3 regions of the Shewanella morhuae genome follow, and region 1 is predicted to be linked to each of the others. Evidence: predicted binding sites of a transcription regulator. Region 1 holds the regulator's gene; each other region holds the start of a gene.
The links. The regulator ArgR, encoded in region 1, controls arginine synthesis, uptake and breakdown. The targets are predictions, from matches to a motif close to ANTGAATANNTATTCANT.
Positions count from the first base shown of each region.

Region 2: gltB (glutamate synthase large subunit) is a predicted target of ArgR. The motif match lies at 1,162-1,179, and genes of this name have one in related genera.
Region 3: argA (amino-acid N-acetyltransferase) is a predicted target of ArgR. The motif match lies at 1,373-1,390, and genes of this name have one in related genera.

Region 1 covers NZ_PYSG01000002.1:3,152,272-3,155,470, reverse strand. Annotated here, with positions in the region: gene ggt (gamma-glutamyltransferase) at 1-71, shown strand, start outside; gene C9I43_RS14280 (Dyp-type peroxidase) at 300-1,235, shown strand; gene argR (transcriptional regulator ArgR) at 1,326-1,796, opposite strand; gene mdh (malate dehydrogenase) at 2,091-3,026, shown strand; gene C9I43_RS14265 (thiol-disulfide oxidoreductase DCC family protein) at 3,122-3,199, opposite strand, start outside.
Region 2 covers NZ_PYSG01000002.1:542,247-545,445, reverse strand. Annotated here, with positions in the region: gene C9I43_RS02905 (Hpt domain-containing protein) at 119-484, opposite strand; gene gltB (glutamate synthase large subunit) at 1,446-3,199, shown strand, end outside.
Region 3 covers NZ_PYSG01000003.1:794,052-797,250, forward strand. Annotated here, with positions in the region: gene radC (RadC family protein) at 1-618, shown strand, start outside; gene rpmB (50S ribosomal protein L28) at 740-976, shown strand; gene rpmG (50S ribosomal protein L33) at 983-1,156, shown strand; gene argA (amino-acid N-acetyltransferase) at 1,469-2,788, shown strand; gene C9I43_RS18170 (PH domain-containing protein) at 2,908-3,199, shown strand, end outside.

The sequences.
Region 1 (3,199 bases):
TTAATGCAGAAACTGGCGTTTACCGCGGTGCATCTGAGAGTCGTAAAGATGGTCATGCTGCAGGGTATTAGTTTAAATAAATATCATGGTGTTAGTGAGCTTTGCCTACTGTATTGGGGTAGACTCGCTAGCGAAATTTATGCGTTGCATCATTTTTCAATGAGCTTGAGCACAACAACGCTTCGTTATAGGCATTATCATTAATAAACTCGAGTAAAGTGTGCGTTAGTTAATGTCATTTTTAGGGAAAGTTGCGGATAATATTACCGAAAATGAATTTAGAACAGGGTCACAACCAAATGGATATTCAAAATATGCCGCGTGAACAGTTAGGTGTGTGTGCAGAGGGAAACTTACATAGTATCTACTTGATGTTTAATGCAAATGATAATGTGGAGTCGCAGTTACGTCCCTGCCTTGCCAACGTAGCGCAGTATATTTACGAACTGACAGATCAGTATTCTGACAGTGCATTCAATGGTTTTGTCGGTATCGGCGCTAATTACTGGGATAGCCTCTATACCGATGCCCGCCCTAAAATGTTAAGGCCTTTCCCTGCGATACAAGCTGGGAGTCTTGATGCACCTGCAATCGAATATGATTTGTATGTACATATTCGCTGTGACCGTTACGATATTCTGCATTTAGTCGCCAATGAAATTAGCCAAATGTTTGAAGATTTGGTGGAATTAGTGGACGAAGAGCGCGGCTTTAGATTTATGGATAGTCGCGATCTGACCGGTTTTGTCGATGGTACTGAAAACCCAAAGGGACGCCATCGTCAAGAAGTCACACTGGTTGGTGATGAGGATGCTGGATTTAAGGGCGGCAGTTATGTTCACGTACAAAAATATGCCCATAACTTAAGTAAGTGGAACCGCTTACCGATTAAAAAACAAGAAGATATATTCGCGCGCACTAAACAAGATAATATCGAATATGAATCCAAGGATAAGCCACTCACCAGCCATATAAAACGGGTGAATCTTAAAGATGCTGACGGAAACTCAATGGAAATCCTACGTCAGAGCATGCCCTACGGATCGCTTAAAGAGCAGGGGTTGATGTTTATTGCTTGCTGTCGTACGCCCGAACATTTTGAAAAAATGCTACACAGCATGATATTTGGTGATGGCGAAGGTAATCATGATCATTTAATGCATTTTACTAAGGCATTAACGGGTTCATCTTTCTTCGTACCCGCTTTAGATTTTATGCTGCAGTTCGATGAGTAAATTGTTGTGACTGACCAAGTTGAGTTGTAGTTGAGTTGTAAGAGTTACATTTTGATAAAGCACTTAATGCCAAGGCATTAAGTGCTTTTTTTATTCGGCATAATTGAATAAAGATTTGATGGTTTCTAAGGTGTCGGCGATATCTTGGATGCTTGATGGGCAAATAAAAATCGTATCATCACCTGCAATCGTTCCCAAAATCCCTTCTGGCTTACCGATAGAATCCAATAAGCGGGCAATCAGTTGTGCTGCGCCAGGGCTGGTTCGCACTACAATCATGGCTTGGTTATGGTCAACATCCAGCACTAAGTTTTTTAATGGGCTGCCTGCGGTTGGCACGCCTAATTCGGCGGGTAAGCAATACACCATCTCTTGTTTAGCGTTGCGAGTCCGAACGGCGCCGAACTTGCTGAGCATGCGTGATACTTTTGATTGGTTAATATTACCAAAGCCTTCAGCTTGCAAGGCGATGACGATTTCACTTTGAGAGCCAAAGCGCTCTTCTTTTAAAATCGACTTAAAAACTCTAACAAGGTCATCCTGATTCTTGGTCGTCTGCATAATATTATTATTCTTTATTCAAAAAAACAGGCCCATTTTGAATATTTTTAAACAAATTGTCAACATACAATCAAATTGGCTGAATAAACATTCACTAAGCAGCAGACTCAGCATCATTATCATCGGCTTAAAATGTGCAATCGAGTCATTGTTCTTTTGTGAGCTATCAGTTATTTCGAAATTCTTTTGTTCCACGACTAAGGGATAATTGAAATTGTTGCGACATTCCAGTAATGTGACGCACACGCAAATTAGATCCATGTCACACATATCCGAGAAATAACGGAGTTCATTATGAAAGTTGCTGTACTTGGTGCTGCTGGCGGTATCGGCCAGGCTCTTGCCTTACTGTTAAAAACTCAACTGCCTGCGGGCTCAAAGCTGTCTCTATATGATATCGCACCGGTTACTCCGGGTGTTGCGGTTGACTTGAGCCACATCCCGACCGCTGTTGAAATCAAAGGTTTTGCCGGTGAAGATCCAACGCCTGCGCTGGTAGATGCAGACGTAGTGCTGATTTCTGCTGGTGTTGCGCGTAAACCAGGCATGGATCGTTCTGATCTGTTTAACATCAACGCTGGTATCGTGCGTAACCTGATGGAAAAAGTGGCTGCGACTTGTCCTACTGCTTTAGTCGGTATTATCACCAACCCAGTTAACACCACTGTGGCTATTGCAGCCGAAGTGATGAAAAAAGCCGGTGTTTACGATAAAAACCGTCTATTTGGTATTACCACGCTGGACGTGATCCGCTCTGAAACCTTTATTGCTGAATTAAAAGGCTTAAACGTTGCTGATGTTAAAGTGAATGTGATCGGCGGCCATAGCGGCGTGACCATTTTGCCATTACTTTCTCAAGTTGAAGGCGTGACGTTCACTGATGAAGAAGTGGCAACCATGACAACTCGCATTCAAAACGCGGGTACAGAAGTGGTTGAAGCTAAAGCCGGTGGCGGCAGCGCGACATTGTCTATGGGTCAAGCGGCTTGCCGTTTCGGTCTGTCTTTGGTTCGTGGTCTGCAAGGCGAAGCTAACGTCGTTGAATGTGCTTACGTTGACGGTGGTAGTGAACACGCCCAGTTCTTCGCACAACCTGTATTGTTAGGCAAAAACGGTATTGAAAAAGTACTGCCTTACGGTGAAGTGAGTGCATTTGAAGCTAACGCCCGTGATTCTATGTTAGATACGCTGAAAGGCGATATCAAACTAGGCGTTGATTTCGTTAAATAATTATTCGAATAATCTTTTTAGATTATAACGAGTTAAAAGCGGAGCCCTTGAGCTCCGTTTTTTTATGTCTGCGTTTTACGCTTTCTAAACCTAAATCAGCGGCGCTTAGTGGGCAATTGGCAATTATCGTCGCAGCGGGCTTTACCTGTCAGTAAATAAGAAATGCGATAACG
Region 2 (3,199 bases), 2.6 Mb from region 1:
CAGGAGAAAATAACAACGAGGTAAAATTAAGCAGATTAAAAAAGAATATAGGATAACTAACATCCAGGATTAGGGCGCAACCATTCACGTAATTGCGGCGCCCTACGCATAATCTAATTTATGCTTTAGCCTGCAAAAAAAGTTTTAGCTGTTGTAAATCAGCGCTCGCATGCTCAACAATTTGCGCAACCCAAGTGCCATGTTCAGCATCCCATTGTGGCTCTTCGCCATGTTGTAATAGCTGAGCAATTTGCTGAATACGTTTTAAGCCCACCGAACCCGCCGCACCTTTAAATTTATGCGCTTCTGAACATAAAGTCTCTTTGTCTGCAGCCTCGTTAGCTTTCACTAGATTTCCCACATATTCAGGCATGAGCTGCTCAAATAGCACCACACTCTTGAGCAAAGTACCGGCACCAATCGCGCTGCAGTATTGTTCGAGAGTATTGAGATCGAGTATTGCTTCTAATTCAACTGTGGCCATGAGGCCTCCCTTAAGTGGTTCAATGCTTAAAAAGAATTTACCACATAATACTCACTAAAATTGACTGTGCAACTTATAGCGATATTCTAGCTCCAATAAGCGCTGCATTTAACAGAATAGTCACTCGTCACTGACAAATTCTGCCCATAAAATAAGAGCTATAACAGTAGGTTTTAGAAAAATGCTAAAGCCTCTTTCGCGATATTAATACCGGCCTTGCCCACAATAAAGCAGCTAATTATACACAATCGCCACTAATCCAAACCAGCGATAGACTCACTCATCGCTTGTGAGACAATTACAGCAATCAATGTACTTTTAAAGCTGAGTGTCCTATCACGCCTTACAAACAGCTAAAGACATTTATGTATGCATTAAGTCCCATCAAAAGACCAAGCTAATTTCATATCAGAACATTAACAACAACCAAGATGAAACGACTAATAGATAAGCACAACATTAATACGCTGAATAAAAAAGTTACTAATAAACAAATGGATAATGGTTTATTTACACTAAATTATGCCCTCATATTACGCATAATTTTATTTTCATAAATGGATGCTCATTCAGATAGAGTAATCAGCTACCGAGTTCCGCCCACGCAAGCATGCATTAAAATTCAATAATCATAGATTTTTACCCAATCAGTTGTTGATGAAAAATAACTTTATCTACATGAAAAATAATTCATCACTGAGTTTCTTTCATGCCTCAATAGTTAAATTACTTATAAAACTCTTTTTATTCATATCGTTACATAGTATCCATCACACTTTACGTCAACGTAATGCAATTATGCTTTATGTATAAAATGTGAAGAAACATCGTTTTTTATGCAAAATTTTGGTTTGACCTTTGATGAATCTCAGGATAATTTGAGTAATCGGGTGCATATCCATAGAAAGTATTACACTTTTGCCCGAGTCGTAATTAGTTGAGGTCTAGGGGGTTTTTTTGTATGAGCTTATATCATCCCAGTTTTGAGCGGGACAATTGTGGTTTTGGGTTGATAGCGCAGATGGATGGCGAAGCCAGCCATCGTATTGTGCGCACGGCTATTCATGGACTCGATCGCATGAAGCACCGTGGCGGCATTGCCTCCGACGGTCGCACTGGCGACGGCTGTGGTTTATTAATGCAATTACCCGTACAGTTTTTTGAAGCGATTGCCGCAGAAAATGATTGGCATTTGAGTCGTAAATTTGCCGTAGGCATGCTGTTTTTAAGTCAAAATGATGAACTAGCTGAACAAGCTAAGCATCTACTTGAGCGTGAGCTTGAGCGTGAAACATTAAGCATTGCCGGCTGGCGCAAAGTGCCTATCAATGCCGATGTGTTAGGCGAAATAGGTAAAGCTAGCTTGCCGCAGATTTATCAAGTGCTGATCAACGCGCCAATCGGCTGGCGTGAAAAAGACTTAGAACGCCGTCTTTATATGGCTCGTCGTCGCTTAGAACAACAAATCATCGATGACAATGACTTCTATGTCGCGAGTTTATCTGGCCAAGTAATTGTCTATAAAGGCTTGATGATGCCAGTAGACTTACCCGCATTTTATCCTGATCTCGCTGACATTCGTTTAAAAAGCTCTATTTGTCTATTCCATCAACGCTTCTCAACCAATACTTCTCCTAAATGGCCATTAGCTCAGCCGTTTAGATATTTAGCCCATAACGGTGAAATCAATACAATTACGGGTAACCGTCAATGGGCCCGCGCCCGTGCCTATAAATTTAATTCCCCCCTATTACCTGATTTGCAGCAAGCAGCGCCCTTTGTGAATGAAACAGGCTCAGACTCTTCCTCTTTAGATAACATGCTAGAAATGTTGTTATCTGGTGGTATGGATTTATACCGTGCCATGCGTTTATTGATCCCGCCTGCTTGGCAAAGTAATCCAGAAATGGATGATGAATTAAAAGCCTTTTACGACTTTAACTCTATGCACATGGAGCCCTGGGATGGCCCAGCTGGTATTGTAATGACCAATGGTCGCCATGCCGCTTGCGCCGTTGACCGTAATGGTTTGCGTCCATCACGTTATGTGATCACTAAAGATCGTATTTTGACCTTAGCCTCCGAAGTCGGTATTTGGGATTACTCCGCCGATGAAGTCATTGAAAAAGGCCGCGTTGGCCCAGGTGAACTACTGGTATTAGATACCTTAAACGGCCGCTTATACCAATCCTTTGAGATTGATAACGACCTTAAACGTCGCCACCCCTATAAAGAATGGATGGCAAAAAACAGCCAAACTTTAACGCCCGCCGAAGACTTGGCCTCAGAGCAACATGGTGCAGGCGAGTTTACCCCTGAACTCTTGTTGCAATATCAAAAACTCTTTGGCTATACCCGCGAAGAGTTAGAACACGTTATTTGGGTCATCGCCAAACAAGGCGAAGAAGCCACGGGCTCTATGGGCGACGATACGCCTATGGCGGTGTTGTCGAAAAAATCACGTTCACTATATGACTATTTCAGGCAAAAATTTGCTCAAGTGACTAACCCCCCCATTGACCCCTTACGTGAAAAACACGTGATGTCGTTGACCACTTGTATTGGCCGTGAGCAGAACCTGTTTAATGAAACAACGGGCCACGCTTACCGCGTGACGTTCAACTCACCTATTTTATTATTCAGTGATTTCAATCAGTTATTGGGATTAGATAGCACTTACTATCGTGCCAATATTGTGGATTTAAATTACGAACA
Region 3 (3,199 bases), on a different contig from region 1:
GCGGCCCAGCTGTCGGATGCTGAGTTATTAGCGGTATTACTGCGTAACGGTTTGGCGGGATTAAATGCAGTTGACCTTGCGAGGTCGCTTATTCGCGAGTTTGGAGGCCTCAGAAATTTGCTTTGTGCTTCTCGAAATCAGGTATGTCGACTTCCGGGCGTAGGACCTGTAAAATACGCTCAGCTTCAAGCTGCGGCCGAATTAGCGCGGCGTGTAGCGCAAGAAAACTTGCAAAGAGGTCAAATTTTGACAAATCCCGATTTAACTCGGGACTATTTAATGAGACAATTGGCTGATCGCCCCTATGAAGTGTTTGCAGTTTTACTGCTAGATAGCCAGCATAGAGTGATTCAGTTTGTCGAATTATTTCGCGGTACAATAGACTCAGCCTCAGTGTACCCACGTGAAGTGGTGAGCTTAGTGTTGGAGAAAAAGGCCGCAGCAGTTATCGTTTGTCATAATCATCCGTCTGGTATTGCCGAGCCCAGTCAGGCTGACCGACGAATAACTGAACGATTAAAAAATGCGTTAGCAACCATAGACGTATCCTTATTGGACCATATGGTTGTAGGTGATCAAGAGATAGTTTCTTTTGCAGAACGAGGCTGGATTAATTAATCTAACACTTGATCTTCACTCTGTGATCGTGTATAAAATGCGCCCTCTTTGTGCCTCGGGCGACGGCCATACGAGGCACATTAATGCTCGAGCGTTAAAATTGTTTTTGGAGAAGATTGACATGTCAAGAGTATGCCAAGTTACTGGCAAGAAGCCTATGGTTGGTAACAACCGTTCGCATGCAAAAAACGCGACCCGTCGTCGTTTTTTGCCTAACCTACAAAACCACCGTTTTTGGTTAGAAGAAGAAAAGCGTTTCGTACAGTTACGTATATCTACTAAAGGTATCCGTCTGATCGACAAGAAAGGTATCGAAGTTGTTGTTGCTGAACTTCGTGCCCGTGGCGAGAAGGTATAATAGATCATGGCTAAAGCTAAAGGTAATCGTGAGAAGATCAAATTAGTTTCTACAGCTAAGACTGGTCACTTCTACACAACTGAAAAAAACAAGCGTAACATGCCTGAGAAAATGGAAATCAAGAAATTTGATCCTGTTATTCGCCAGCACGTTATCTACAAAGAAGCCAAAATCAAGTAATTCTTGGTGAGTGTTTCGAGAAAAGCCCCTTACTTAAGGGGCTTTTTTTTTGCATTTTTTTCGCGACGAATCATCAATTTGAGGGCATTGCATTACATACCTAAGTCGCATGAATCATGCCTGGTAAAGTCAAAACGTTAAGCGAAATGTAAAAAGTGCTGTTTTAAGCATTTAAAATCATTAAAACTGTGCTTTGGTGAGAATAAATTCTTTATATGTGAATTAAAATGCAATACCATACGCAAAAGTTAGCGATTCATTCCTGGTATGTCGTCGTGACATTGCCAGCTCAAAATGAGGTGTATATAACGCGTGCGTACCACTGAACTGGTTGATGGATTTCGTCACTCTGCCCCCTATGTCAATGCTCACAGAGGTAAAACCTTTGTGGTGATGCTTGGCGGTGAAGCTTTGGCTCAAAATCAATTTCGCGCCATCTTAAATGATGTCGCTTTGCTGCACAGTTTAGGGATAAAAGTGGTTTTGGTTTATGGCGCTAGGCCGCAAATTGATGCTGCATTAGCGAACAACGACATTGAGCCTATCTACCATGAAGGCGTACGTATCACCGATGAAGAGTCGCTCAAAGTGATCAAACAAGTTGCGGGTGCACTGCAATTTGATATCACAGCGCGTTTATCCATGAGTTTAAGCAACACACCGATGCAAGGGGCACAAATTAACTTAGTTAGTGGCAATTTTGTCATTGCTCAGCCGCTTGGTGTGGATAACGGTATCGATTTTTGTTTAAGCGGTAGAGTGCGTCGTATCGATGTGCAAGGCTTAAAACGCCAGTTAGACAATCACTGTATTGTGTTGATGGGGCCGATTGCGGCTTCTGTTACTGGCGAGAGTTTTAATTTAACGGCTGAGGAAATTGCTACTCAGGTGGCGATCAAACTCAAAGCTGACAAGATGATCGGTTTTAGCTCGCAAAACGGTATTCTTGATCGTAACGGCGATGTGATTGCAGAATTGATGCCTAATGATGCGCAAAACATTATGGATAAGCTGAGTGAGCAAGGGTCTGCTTGCGTTGGCACTATGGCTTTCTTGAAAGCAAGTATTGATGCTTGCCGTAATGGCGTGCCACGTTGTCACTTAGTCAGCTATCTCGAAGACGGTGCTTTATTGCAAGAGTTGTTCTCGCGTGAAGGCATTGGTACGCAAATAGTGACTGAGAGCGCTGAGCGCCTGCGTAGTGCGTCTATCGCCGATATTGGCGGCGTACTGAACCTGATTCGTCCATTGGAGGAGCAAGGCATTCTGGTGCGTCGTAGCCGTGAGCAGCTCGAGATTGAAATCGAACAATTTATGCTGATTGAACGCGATGGTTTAGTGATTGGTTGCGCCGCGCTCTATCCCTTTGAAGAGGACAATGCGGGCGAGTTTGCTTGCCTAGTCGTGCATCCTGATTATCGTGATGCTGATAGGGGTAGCTTGCTGTTGAAAAACATCATCAATAAGGCGCGAAATCGGGGTTATTCACGTTTATTCGCGCTAACAACCCGTAGCATTCACTGGTTTTTAGAGCATGGCTTTATGATTGAAGATGTTGAAGCGCTACCACAAAAGAAAAAGCAGCTATATAACTATCAACGTCGTTCAAAAATCCTCGTACTCGATCTGTAGATTATTCTAAATCAGCCCTATTAATGCCTGCCTAGTACTCATATTAGCGCTGGCATTTTTGTTGATATAATCGATGTTTATTGGCAAATTAAGGTTTAACCGCACAGGAGATGCTGCCGATGAGCCCCCAAGTATTCGAACTCGCCCCGTTAACCCAAACCTCTATGTTAAGTTTTCTTGTTTTGCTATTAGGCTTAGCCGGTATCTTACTGATGCTATGGTTAAAAAAGATGCCGAATATCGCTAAATCTGCCAGTTTAGGGATACTGCTTGTGATGATGGGCGGCTTTTCTTGGGTATTCTATCAATCTAGTCATGCGGAGTTAGTGTTAACTGACTCTGGGCTCACATTGGATGTCCCCTTCTACAAAGTGCAGCTATCGCGCGCGGATTTATTAGTTACCGAGGCGC